2 regions of the Neotabrizicola sp. VNH66 genome follow, and region 2 is predicted to be linked to the other one. Evidence: riboswitches for the same ligand, from Rfam matches in the RefSeq annotation. Region 2 holds a riboswitch; the other holds the start of a gene.
What was found. A riboswitch is a leader RNA that binds a small molecule or an ion and turns the genes downstream of it on or off. The one in region 2 is predicted to bind thiamine pyrophosphate.

Region 1 (6,111 bases), on a different contig from region 2:
ATCAACAAGCTGGTCTATGACGATCTTGATTTCGACTTCGACACCGCCTTCACCCCGGTGATCCAGATGACCGACACCTCGGTCATCATCGTCAGCAACCCCGGCTTCGAAGCCAAGACGATGGATGACCTCGTGGCGCTGGCACGGGCCGAACCGGGGCAGCTGAACGTCGGTATCCCGGGGATCGGCAGCATGCCGCATATCGTTCTGGCCGAGATCATGCGCCGCACCGGCATCGAGATGAACATAATTCCCTACAAGGGCGGCGGCCCGCTGGCGAACGACCTTGTCGCCGGTCAGATCATGGTGGGTGTCGACGGAACGGCGGGCTACACCGGCCACATCCGCGACGGCAGCCTGCATGGAATTGCCGTCGCCTTCGGCAACCGGGTCGCGGCCCTGCCGGACGTGCCTGCGGTGAACGAATCCGCCGCACCCGAGCTGGCGGATTTCGGCGCCTCCGGCTGGCAGGCGATCTGGGCGCCCGCCGGCACCTCCCCTGAAATCGTGGCCAAGCTGAATGCCTCGATCAACGCCTATCTTGCCAGCGATGCCGGCAAGGAATTCCTGGCCTCGCTTTCGCTCGACCCGGTCGGCGGCGCGCCGGAAGTGCTGGGCGAAGCTGCCCGCTCGGCCACCGAGCTCTGCCGCCCCGTGATCGAATCGGGCGCGGTCAAACTGGACTGACGCCAAGGGCTGACCGGGTGCGGCTGCCCTCGGAAAGGGGGCAGCCAGCCTGTTCCAGGCGATGGAGGAAAGAATGAAAACCGTACGACTTAACAAGGCGGCGATGACGGGCGCGCTGCTGATCGTGGTGGCCGCCAGCTTCGTGTTCGGCGCGCTGCAACTGAAACTCGGCACAGCCCAGAAGATGGGACCCGGCTACTTTCCCCTCGTGCTTGGGTGCGGTCTGGCCATGCTCGGGCTGGGCATACTTGTCTCGGGGCTGCGCAGGCCGCAGATGGGCAACATCGTCATTCCGACACGCGCGATCCTTTGCATCGGAGCGGGCATCCTCTTCTTCGCGATCACGGTCCGCGGTCTGGGCCTTGGGCCTTCGATGCTGGGGGCGGTCTTCATCGTCGCCATGGCGGACCGCCGGAACACAGTGCTTTCGGCCTTTCTGACCGGGCTTTTCATGGCGGTGTTCAGCTGGCTGGTCTTCAAGGTCGGCCTTGGCATCGTCCTTCCGCTCTTCGGCCCCTGGGTCGGCGGCTATTGAGGCAAGGGCATGGAATTCTTTCAACATCTCGAACTTGGCCTCAGCGTCGCGATGACGCTGCAGAACCTGCTTTACTGCTTTATCGGTGTCCTGCTGGGCACCCTGATCGGTGTGCTGCCGGGCATCGGCCCGGTCGCCACGATCGCGCTGCTGCTGCCCATCACCTTTGGCGTGCCGCCGGTCGCGGCCATGACGATGCTGGCCGGGATCTACTATGGCGCGCAATACGGGGGATCGACCACCGCCATCCTGCTCAGCCTGCCGGGTGAATCCTCGGCCGCGGTGACGGTGCTGGACGGCTACCAGATGGCCCAGCAGGGCCGGGCGGGCAAGGCGCTTGCCACGGCGGCCATCGGATCTTTCGTCGCCGGCACCATCGCCACGCTGGTGATCGCCGTCGCCTCGCCCCCGCTGACCCGTCTCGCGATGAGCTTCGGATCGGCCGAGTATTTCTCACTGATGGTGCTTGGTCTGGTCGGATCGGTGGCACTTGCCTCCGGCTCGGTGCTCAAGGCGGTTGCGATGATCGTCCTTGGCATTCTTCTCGGGCTGATCGGGCAGGACGGCTATACCGGCACCTCGCGCATGACGATGGGCTTTCCCCAGCTTGCGGACGGCATTGCCTTTTCCGCGATGGCCATGGGCATCTTTGGTCTGGGTGAGGTGGTGCGCAATCTGCGCAATCCCGAAGACCGCACCGTCACGCGGCAGACCATCGGCAGGCTGATGCTCAGCTGGCAAGAGATCAAGCAGATCACCCTGCCTGTCCTGCGCGGCACGGGGATTGGCACCGTTCTGGGCGTTCTGCCCGGCGGCGGGGCGCTGCTGTCGTCCTTTGTCGCCTATACGGCCGAGAAGAAGCTGGCCAAGGACCCCTCGCGCTTTGGCCGCGGTGCGATTGAAGGTGTGGCCGGCCCCGAAAGCGCGAACAATGCCGGGGCGCAGACCTCGTTCATCCCGATGCTGACGCTGGGCATTCCGTCGAACCCGGTGATGGCCATGATGATCGGCGCGCTGATCATTCAGGGCATCACGCCGGGACCGAATGTGGTGACAGAGCGGCCCGAGCTGTTCTGGGGCCTGATCGCCAGCATGTGGATCGGTAACCTGATGCTGGTCGTGCTGAACCTGCCGATGGTGGGCATCTGGGTCAGGCTGTTGACCGTGCCCTACCGGATCCTGTTTCCGGCCATTGTCGGCTTCTGCTGCATCGGGGTGTTCAGCATTGCCAACAGCCCGTTCGACCTGTTCGTTCTGGTGGTGTCCTGCCTTGCGGGTTTCATCCTGTGGGAACTGGATTGCGAACCTGCCCCCCTGCTGCTGGGTTTCCTGCTGGGACCGATGCTGGAGGACCATTTCCGCCGGGCGATGCTGATGTCGCACGGGGACCTTGGCACCTTTGTCGAACGTCCGATTTCGGCCGGGATCCTGCTTGTTGCGGCGCTGCTGCTGGTCGTCATCGTGATGCCGTCGATCCGGAAATCCCGCGACGAGGTCTTCATCGACTGACCGCAAGGGCAGAGCCCTGGGCCGGCACATCCCCGGCCAAAGGCGCAGTTTCCACAGAATGCACGGGGCCGGTCGCAGGATCGGCCCCGTCTTTCATCCGGCCAGACCCGCATCTGGCAGGTGAAGGCGGCGCGGATCTGTCCCATCGCCGCCTGTGACCCCGACAGAGACCGAACCCGGGCCACCGGATCGGACACAGTCCTCCCGGTTTGCCGCACCACATTCTCTGGGATCATCGTGCCGGACCACTGGCAGATCGGCGCAGGGGCCTGACCGCAATCCTGCGGCTTGTGTCGCCGCTGCACCGTCGCTAGGATCACCGCACTTACTCGTTGGGGTGTCCCGGGCAACCGGGGCTGAGAGGCGAAAGCCAACCCATCGAACCTGATCCGGTTCATACCGGCGGAGGGAACGGGTAGTCTGATCCACGGGAAGACAGGGCCATTGGCCCGCCATGCCCCGTCAGCCCCCGGTCGCCCTTCTCCGGTCGATATATGGGGGCGACATGGCGGTGATTGCGGTCACGATTGCAGGGTCCGACAGCGGCGGCGGCGCGGGCATTCAGGCTGACCTGAAGACATTCTCGGCGCTTGGCGTCTATGGCGCCAGTGTGCTGGCCGCCGTCACTGCGCAGAATACCCGGACGGTCACCGCCGTGGCCGGCCTGCCGCCCGCGCTGGTGCGCGCGCAGATCGAGGCGGTGTTCGACGATCTGGCGGTGGCCGGGGTCAAGATCGGCATGCTGGGCGCCCCAGAGATCATTCGCGTGGTGGCGGAAGGGTTGCGCGGGCGCGGCCTGCCAGTGGTCCTTGACCCGGTGATGGTGGCCAAATCGGGCGACCGTCTGCTGGAAGCCGAATCCGTCGCCGCATTGCGGGAGGAACTTCTGCCCGTTGCCACGGTGCTGACCCCGAACCTGCCCGAGGCGGCAGAGCTTCTGGCCTGCGGCCCGGCCCGGTCGGATGAAGCGCACGAGGCGCAGGCACGGGCCCTGCGGGCCGCGGGTGTGGACTGGGTGCTGATGAAGGGCGGCCATGCGGAAGGTCCGGTCTGCACGGACCTGCTGGTCGGCACCGAAACCCTGCGTCTGACCGCGCCGCGGATTCCGACACGGAACACCCATGGTACGGGCTGCACCCTGTCCGCCGCGATTGCCGCCGGTCTGGCGCAGGGCCTGACCGTGCCCGCGGCGGTCAGCCGGGCGCATGCCTATCTGCAGGGCGCAATCCGTGCCGCGGATGGCCTCTGCGTGGGATCCGGCCATGGGCCCGTGCATCACTTCCACGCCATCTGGGGCACCGGGACATGACAGGCATCGCCATTCTTGGCGCCGGGGTCATGGGGCTGGTCATGGCGGCCGAGCTGACGGCGCGGGGCCACAGCGTCTCCCTGACCGATCCCGCCGTCGCACCCGGCCCGCAGGCCTGTTCGTGGTGGGCGGGCGGCATGCTGGCCCCCTGGTGCGAAGGCGCCAGCGCCGAAGAACCGGTGGAGCGGCTGGGGCAGCAGGCCATCGGCTGGTGGGACCGGCACACCGGATGCGTCATCCGCAACGGCACGCTGGTGGTCGCCCCCGCCCGCGACCGGGGAGAGCTGGAGCTTTTCGCCCGCCGCAGCCGGGGCCATCAGAGGATCGGCGCCGACCGGATCGGCGCGCTGGAACCCGATCTCGCGGGCCGGTTTCAGGCCGGGCTGTTCTATCCCGACGAGGCGCATCTTTCACCCCGGGCGGCCCTTCTGACCCTGCGCCAGCGGCTGGAGGCGCAGGGCGTCCCGATCCGCCCGGACCCGCCCGCAGCGCCCGGCCTTCTGATCGACTGCCGCGGCCTTGCCGCGCGGGACCGCCTGCCCGATCTGCGCGGGGTCCGGGGCGAGATGCTGGTGATCCGCTGCCCCGGCATCATCCTGTCGCGCCCGGTGCGCCTCTTGCATCCGCGCATCCCGCTTTACATCGTGCCGCGCGGCGACGGCATCTTCATGCTGGGCGCGACCATGATCGAAAGCGACCGCAGGGGCGGGGTCACCGCGCGCGCTGCGGTCGAGCTGCTGTCCGCCGCCTATACGCTGCACCCCGGCTTTGCCGAGGCCGAGCTGCTGGAACTGGGGGCCGATGCACGGCCCGCCTTTCCCGACAACCTGCCCCGGCTGCGCCGACAGGAGAGCAGGCTGCATGCCAACGGCCTCTATCGCCACGGTTTTCTGCTGTCCCCCGCCTTGGCCGCCATGGCGGCGGATCATCTGGCCACCGGCACCTGCCCCGAATTCATGGATGAGGTCCAGTCTTGAACATCACGCTGAACGGCACCCCCGTCACCACCGCTGCTGCCACTTTGCAGGATCTGCTGGCCGAGCAGGGTTTCGGTCCGAAAGTGGCCACCGCCCGCAACGGCGATTTCATCGCCGCCGCCGCGCGCCCCGCCACCCCCCTGAACCCCGGCGACCGGATCGAGGTCCTGTCCGCCATGCAGGGGGGCTGAGCCATGCCGGTCTTTTATGGAACAGAGGTCAGCAGCGCGCTGATGCTGGGCACGGCGGGTTATCCCTCCCCCGCCATTCTGGCCGCGGCCTTCCGCGCCTCGGGCGCGGCGGTCGCCACCGTCTCGCTCCGCCGCGAACAGGGCGCCGGACAGGATTTCTGGGCACTGATCCGGGGGCTGGGCGTGACGCTTCTGCCCAATACCGCTGGATGCCATTCCGTGAAAGAGGCGGTGACCACCGCCCATATGGCGCGTGACCTGTTCGGCACCTCCTGGATCAAGCTGGAGGTGATCGGCGATGCCGACACGCTGCACCCCGATGTCTTTGCCCTGACCGAGGCCACGCGGATCCTGACCGGCGACGGTTTTCAGGTCTTCCCCTATTGCACCGAAGACCTGTCGGTCTGCGGCCGGCTGCTGGAGGCCGGGGCGGGCGTGCTGATGCCCTGGGGCGCGCCCATCGGCTCCGGCCTCGGACTGAACAACCGCTGGGGCTTGCGCGCGCTGCGGGCACAGTTCCCCGATGTGCCGCTGGTGGTGGATGCCGGGATCGGCCTGCCGTCCCATGTGGCGCAGGCGATGGAACTGGGCTTCGACGCGGTCCTGCTGAACACCGCCGTGGCGCAGGCCGGTGATCCGGCCCTGATGGCACGCGCCATGGCGCTGGCGGCCGAGGCCGGGGCCGCCGCCTTCCGCGCCGATCCCATGGCCCCGCGCGACATGGCGCATCCCTCGACCCCCGTGCTTGGAAAGGCCTTTCTCGCATGACGCTCCCCCGCTTCTATCCCATCTTCGACAGCGCGGACTGGCTGCAGCGGATGCTGCCGCTTGGCATCCGGCTGGTGCAGCTGCGGGTGAAGGACCGCCCCGCAGCCGAGACCCGGGCCGAGATCCGCCGCGCGC
Region 2 (6,111 bases):
TGGAAATGCCGCCCAAGATGCCGCCGGCGTGGTTCGACAGGAACAGCGGCTGGCCGTCATTGCCCATCCGCATCTCATCGGCATTGTCCACCCCGGTCAGGGCAGCGGCCGCCATGCCTTCGCCGATCTCCACCCCCTTCACGGCGTTGATCGACATCATGGCCGAGGCAAGGTCGCTGTCCAGCTTGCCATAGACCGGCGCACCAAGGCCTGCGGGCACGCCATGGGCCACCACCTCAATCACCGCGCCGACCGAATCGTGTGACAGGCGCAGCGCGTCCAGATACTCGGCCCATTCCGCAGCGGCCACCGGATCGGGGCACCAGAACGGGTTGCGGCCGATCTCGTCAGCGTCGAACCGGCTGCGGTCGATGGTCTTGGTGCCCATCTGCACCAGATAGCCGCTGATCGTCAGCCCCGGCACCAGCGCGGCCAGTGCCGCCCGGGCAACCCCGCCCGCCGCCACCCGGGCCGCGGTTTCCCGGGCCGAGGACCGGCCGCCGCCGCGATAATCGCGGACCCCGTATTTCAGATGATAGGTCAGATCGGCATGGCCAGGCCGGAACTGCCGGGCGATGTCGCCGTAATCCTTGGACCGCTGGTCGGTGTTCTCGATCATCAACCCGATCGAGGTGCCCGTGGTCACGCCGTCGAACACGCCCGAGAGGATGCGGACCTCATCCGCCTCGCGCCGCTGCGTGGTGAACTTGCTGGTGCCGGGCTTCCGGCGGTCCAGCCACGGTTGCAGGTCCGCCTCGGAGAGGGTCACGCCGGGCGGTACGCCATCGACCGTGCAGCCAAGCGCAGGCCCGTGGCTTTCGCCCCAGGTGGTGACGCGGAACAGGTGGCCAAAGGTGTTCAGGCTCATCGCGCGGTCTCTCCTCAACGTGCCCTGCGCATAGCCCTGCGGCGCCCCGGCATCAAGGATTTCCGGCCGCGCAAAAATATTCACGCCAGATGCATTTTTTCGGGAACGGGGGTTGAAACGCTGCGTTGCCGCACCAGATCACACTGGCAGGCCGGGCCCCTCTGACGACTGAAAGGTCGTGATGTCGGACTGCAATCGGGAAACTTGCGTCCCGATGGTCAGCCCGGCTTTCGCCCCACTTCCCGGCATCTTGCCGCGGCTGATTTATCGGCACGCTGAAACAGGGACAACAGGGGTATGGACTTCCTCTTTTTCGACTTTCTGGGCAAGCCTGTCTGGATGTGGCTGATCTTTCTCGGGATCGTCATCACGCTGATGATCTTTGACCTTGGCGTGCTGAACAAGGGCAACCATGAGCTGGGCGTGGCCGAAAGCCTGAAGCTTTCCGCCTTCTACATCTTTATTGCCGTCCTGTTCGGCGGCTATATCTGGTGGGCCTGGTCGAACGGCACCTTGGTCACGACGGATGGCACCAACCCGGTGGCCAGCTACTTCCAAGGCTATATCATCGAGAAAGTGCTCTCGATCGACAATGTCTTCGTTATCTCGCTGATCTTCGGCTTTTTCGCCATTCCGCGGAAATACCAGTATCGCGCGCTGGTCTGGGGCATCATCGGCGTGATCATCCTGCGCGGCATCATGATCGCCATCGGGGCAGAGCTGATCGCGGCCTATGACTGGGTGACGCTGATCTTCGCGGCCTTCCTGGCCTTCACCGGCCTGAAGATGCTGGTGACCTCCGAAGGTGACCCGGATGTGTCGAAGAACCCGGTCGTGAAGCTGACCTCGAAATACATGAACGTGACGAAAGAACTGCACGGCGAGAAGTTCTTTATCCGCCAGCCGCATCCTGCCAGCGGCAAGATGGTTCTGTTCGTCACGCCGCTTCTGGTGGCGCTGATCGTGATCAACGTGGCCGACCTTGTGTTTGCCGTCGACTCGGTGCCTGCGATCTTCCTGATCACCACCGATACGTTCATCGTCTATACGGCGAACATCATGGCGATCCTTGGCCTGCGGGCTTTGTATTTCGCGCTGGCCGCGCTGGTGCACCGCTTCCACTATCTGAAATATGCGCTGGCCGTGGTGCTGATCTTCATCGGTCTGAAGGGGTTCTACAGCTACTTCTTCGGCAAGTTCGACCCCTACCTGTCGCTGGCCATCACCATCGGCATCATCGCGGCGGGCATCTTCTACTCGCTGTGGAAGACCCGGAACGACCCGCCGGAAGGTGAGATTCCCGCGGAATGACGGCGGACAGGACGATGGACAGGGGGCGCTTCGGCGCCCCTTTTTCCTGTCTTGAACCTGTGCGGCTTTGGTCTATGGTCGCCGATACCTCGGGGTGCCCGGGCCGCAAGGCCGGGGCTGAGATGCGCAAGCGGACCCGTTGAACCTGAACCGGATCATACCGGCGGAGGGAAGGTGCATCGGTTCCCCCTGTGCCCGACCATCCGTCGCAACAGAAGGAAGCGAAGATGCGACTTTCCCTTGCGGCGTGCTTCACCTGTGCGGCGCTGCCCGCCCTGGCTGAAACGCCCGTCCTGACCGTGCTGACCTATGACAGCTTCACCTCGGAATGGGGCCCCGGCCCGGCGGTGGAAAAGGCCTTTGAAGAGGCCTGTGCCTGCGATCTGCAATTCGTGGCGGCAGGCGACGGTGCGGCACTGCTGGCCCGGCTGCAGCTGGAAGGGGCGTCCTCTCCGGCCGATGTGGTGCTGGGGCTGGATACCAATCTGACCGCCGCGGCCGCGGCGACCGGACTTTTTGCCCCGCACGACCAGCCCGCGGCCACCGGACTGCCGGTTGCCTATGACGACCCGCTGTTCCTGCCCTATGACTGGGGCTGGTTCGCCTTCGTCTATGACAAGACGAAGCTGCCGGAACCGCCGGCGAGCTTCGAGGCGCTGGCCGCATCCGACGTGTCGGTTGTCATTCAGGACCCGCGGTCTTCGACCCCCGGGCTTGGCCTGCTGATGTGGGTGAAGGCGGCCTATGGCGATAAGGCTGCCGATATCTGGGGCGGTCTGGCCGACAATATCGTCACCGTCACCCCCGGCTGGTCCGAAGCCTATGGCCTGTTCCTTGAGGGTGAGGCGGATATGGTCCTGTCCTACACCACCTCGCCCGCCTACCACCGGATTGCCGAACAGGACGAGACCAAGGATTGGGCGCCCTTTGCCGAAGGGCATTACCTGCAGGTCGAGGTGGCGGGTGTGCTGGCGGCCTCGGACCAGCCGGAGCTGGCGCGGGCGTTTCTGGCCTTCACCCAGTCGCCCGCGTTCCAGTCGGTGATCCCCGAGACGAACTGGATGTATCCCGCGGTTGAAACCACACTGCCCCAGGGGTTTGAGACGGCACGGCCCGAAACCTCGCTCCTGCTCTCGGCGGATGAGGCGGCTTCGCTGCGCGATGCCGCGCTGACGGAATGGCAAGCGGCGCTGGCGCGATAGGGGCCGCGGCCCTTCTTCTGGTCATCGCGCCCCTGGGTGCGGTGGTCCTGCATGCGGGCGGGTTGTCTCTGTCCGCCGCCGATTTGGCGGCGCTGCGCTTCACGCTGCTGCAATCGGTGCTGTCGGCGCTGTTGTCGGTGGCGCTGGCCGTGCCTGTGGCCCGTGCACTGGCGCGCAGGCGGTTCCCGGGGCGCGGGCTGCTGATCACCCTGATGGGGGCGCCGTTCCTGCTGCCCGTCATCGTGGCGGTCCTTGGTCTGTTGGCGGTTTTCGGGCGCGCGGGCCTTCTGAATGATCTGCTGGCCGCCGCGGGGCTGGGGCGCCTTTCGATCTACGGGCTGCAGGGCGTTCTTCTGGCGCATGTCTTCCTGAATCTGCCCCTTGCCACAAGGATGATCCTGCAGGGCTGGCAATCCATCCCGGCCGAGCGGTTCCGGCTGGCCGAGAGCCTGTCTTTCCGCCCCGGCGACATCGCCCGTCATATCGAACGCCCGATGCTGGCCAAGGTGCTGCCCGGGGCGCTCGCCACGGTCTTTGCGATCTGCCTGACCTCGTTCGCCGTGGCGCTGACGCTTGGTGGGGGCCCCAGGGCCACCACGCTGGAGCTGGCGATTTATCAGGCTGTGCGGTTTGAGTTCAATCTTGGCCATGCGGCCGGGCTGGCACTGGTGCAGGCGGGCTTTGGCGGCGCGGCTGCGCTTCTGGCCTGGCGGCTGGCGCAGGGCACCGGATTCGGCGCGGGGATGGACCGCGCTCTGCCTTTGCGCCCGCCGGGAGGGTGGCACCGGCTGGCGGATGCCGCGGTGCTGCTGCTGGCGGGGGCCTTCCTGCTGCTGCCGCTGCTGGCACTGGCGGTGCGGGGGGTGCCGGGGTTGTCCGATCTGCCCGCCTCGGTCTGGCCTGCGGCGGGCAGGTCCGTCGCGGTGGCCCTGATCTCCACCGCCGTGGTGGTGCCCGCGGCGCTGTCGCTTGCATTGGCCAGTGCCCGGGGTGCCGGCCGCTGGATCGAGCTGGCGGCGGTGTTGCCGCTGGCCCTGTCCGGGCTGGTGCTGGGAACGGGGCTTTTCCTGCTGGTGCAGCCTGTGCTGCCGCCCACAAGGCTGGCGCTGCCGGTGACGGTGCTGGTCAATGCGCTGATGACGCTGCCTTTTGCCTTTCGCCTGATCCTGCCCGAGGCGCAGGTGCTGGTGCAGGACTACGGCCGCCTTGCCGCCTCGCTGGACCTGCGCGGCTGGCCCGCGCTGCGGTATCTGGTGCTGCCCCGGCTGGCCCGGCCCCTGGGATTTTCCGCGGGGGTGGCCTCGGCCCTGTCGATGGGCGATCTTGGGGTGATCGCGCTGTTTGCCGACCGGCAGGAGGCGACCTTGCCCCTGATGGTCCAGCATCTGACCGCGGCCTACCGCACGCAGGCGGCAGCGGGGGCAGCACTTTTGCTGGTGGGGCTGAGCTTCGCCTTGTTCTGGGCTTTCGATGCAGGGGGGCGCCGTGCTGCAGCTTGACCATCTGGTGCTGGAACAGGATGACTTTCGCCTGACGGCCAACTGGTCGGTGCCCAAGGGTCTGCGGGTGGCTCTGATCGGGCCGTCGGGTGCGGGGAAGTCCACGCTGCTGTCGGCGATTGCCGGGTTCTTCGCACCGACTTCGGGCCGTGTCCTTTGGGACGGGCAGGACCTTTCCGCGCTGCCACCGGGCCAGCGTCCGCTCTCGGTCCTGTTTCAGGACCAGAACCTGTTTCCGCATCTGACCGTGGCGCAGAACCTTGGTCTGGGGCTGCGGCCCGACCTGCGCCTGTCCACGGCCGAGAAGGCGCGGGTCGAGGACGCGCTGGACCGGGTGGACCTGCTTGGCATGGGCGGGCGGAAACCGGCACAGCTGTCGGGTGGTCAGGCCAGCCGGGCGGCACTGGCGCGGGTCCTGCTGCGGGCGCGGCCGCTTCTTCTGCTGGACGAGCCGTTCTCGGCCCTTGGTCCGGCGTTGAAGGACGAAATGCTGGCGCTTCTGGCAGAGGTCGCGTCCGAGACGGCGGCAACGGTTCTGATGGTGACCCATGCGCCGGGCGAGGCGCGGGCCTTTGCGCAGCAGACGGTGCTGGTGGCCGATGGCGCGGCCGCGCCGCCGATGCCGACATTGCGGCTGTTCTCCGATCCGCCGCCCGCGTTGCGCGCCTATCTGGGCAGTGGTCCAGCCTGAACACATGGGCCGGCAATGCAAAAGCCCCGCCAGTGGCGGGGCTTTCGGTTTTTTGTAGCCGGGGCCCGGATCAGGCGGTGAATTCCTTGCCCTTCACCTTGGCCCACAGCTTCTTGTTGGTCAGATACAGCAGCACGGACAGGCCGATCAGGAAGATCACCGCCACGAAGCCAGCCTGCTTGCGCGCCATCAGCTTCGGTTCGGCCGACCACATCAGGAAGGCCGAGACATCGGTGGAAATCGCATCCAGCGTGGTCGGGCTGCCGTCCGCGAAGGTGACGCTGTCATCCGACAGGGGCGGGGGCATCGAGATCCAGCCGCCCGGGAAGGCGTGGTTCTCATAGAAGGTGGTGCCGGCTTCTTCCTTGGTCTCACCGGTGTAGCCGGTCAGGATCGCATGGATGTATTCCGGACCGCCGATGCCCTTGGTCAGCTGGTTGATCCCGGTGCCATAAGGCCCGTGGAACCCGGCGCGGGCCTTGGCCATCAGCGAAAGGTCCGGTCCCATTCCCAAACCCGAGCGGGCGGGGAACTTGTCGG

Region 1: linked by a shared signal. The riboswitch ahead of thiD (bifunctional hydroxymethylpyrimidine kinase/phosphomethylpyrimidine kinase) and the one ahead of thiB (thiamine ABC transporter substrate binding subunit) in region 2 are both predicted to bind thiamine pyrophosphate.

What each region holds. Positions count from the first base shown of each region.
Region 1 covers NZ_JBMSDW010000010.1:3,770-9,880, forward strand. Annotated here, with positions in the region: gene ACO2Q5_RS14660 (Bug family tripartite tricarboxylate transporter substrate binding protein) at 1-687, shown strand, start outside; gene ACO2Q5_RS14665 (tripartite tricarboxylate transporter TctB family protein) at 761-1,222, shown strand; gene ACO2Q5_RS14670 (tripartite tricarboxylate transporter permease) at 1,232-2,731, shown strand; TPP riboswitch at 3,055-3,159, shown strand; gene thiD (bifunctional hydroxymethylpyrimidine kinase/phosphomethylpyrimidine kinase) at 3,237-4,040, shown strand; gene ACO2Q5_RS14680 (FAD-dependent oxidoreductase) at 4,037-5,017, shown strand; gene thiS (sulfur carrier protein ThiS) at 5,014-5,208, shown strand; gene ACO2Q5_RS14690 (thiazole synthase) at 5,212-5,976, shown strand; gene ACO2Q5_RS14695 (thiamine phosphate synthase) at 5,973-6,111, shown strand, end outside.
Region 2 covers NZ_JBMSDW010000002.1:169,690-175,800, reverse strand. Annotated here, with positions in the region: gene aroC (chorismate synthase) at 1-868, opposite strand, end outside; gene ACO2Q5_RS03355 (TerC/Alx family metal homeostasis membrane protein) at 1,166-2,179, shown strand; TPP riboswitch at 2,260-2,368, shown strand; gene thiB (thiamine ABC transporter substrate binding subunit) at 2,407-3,381, shown strand; gene ACO2Q5_RS03345 (thiamine/thiamine pyrophosphate ABC transporter permease ThiP) at 3,357-4,880, shown strand; gene ACO2Q5_RS03340 (ATP-binding cassette domain-containing protein) at 4,867-5,571, shown strand; gene ACO2Q5_RS03335 (cytochrome c1) at 5,642-6,111, opposite strand, start outside.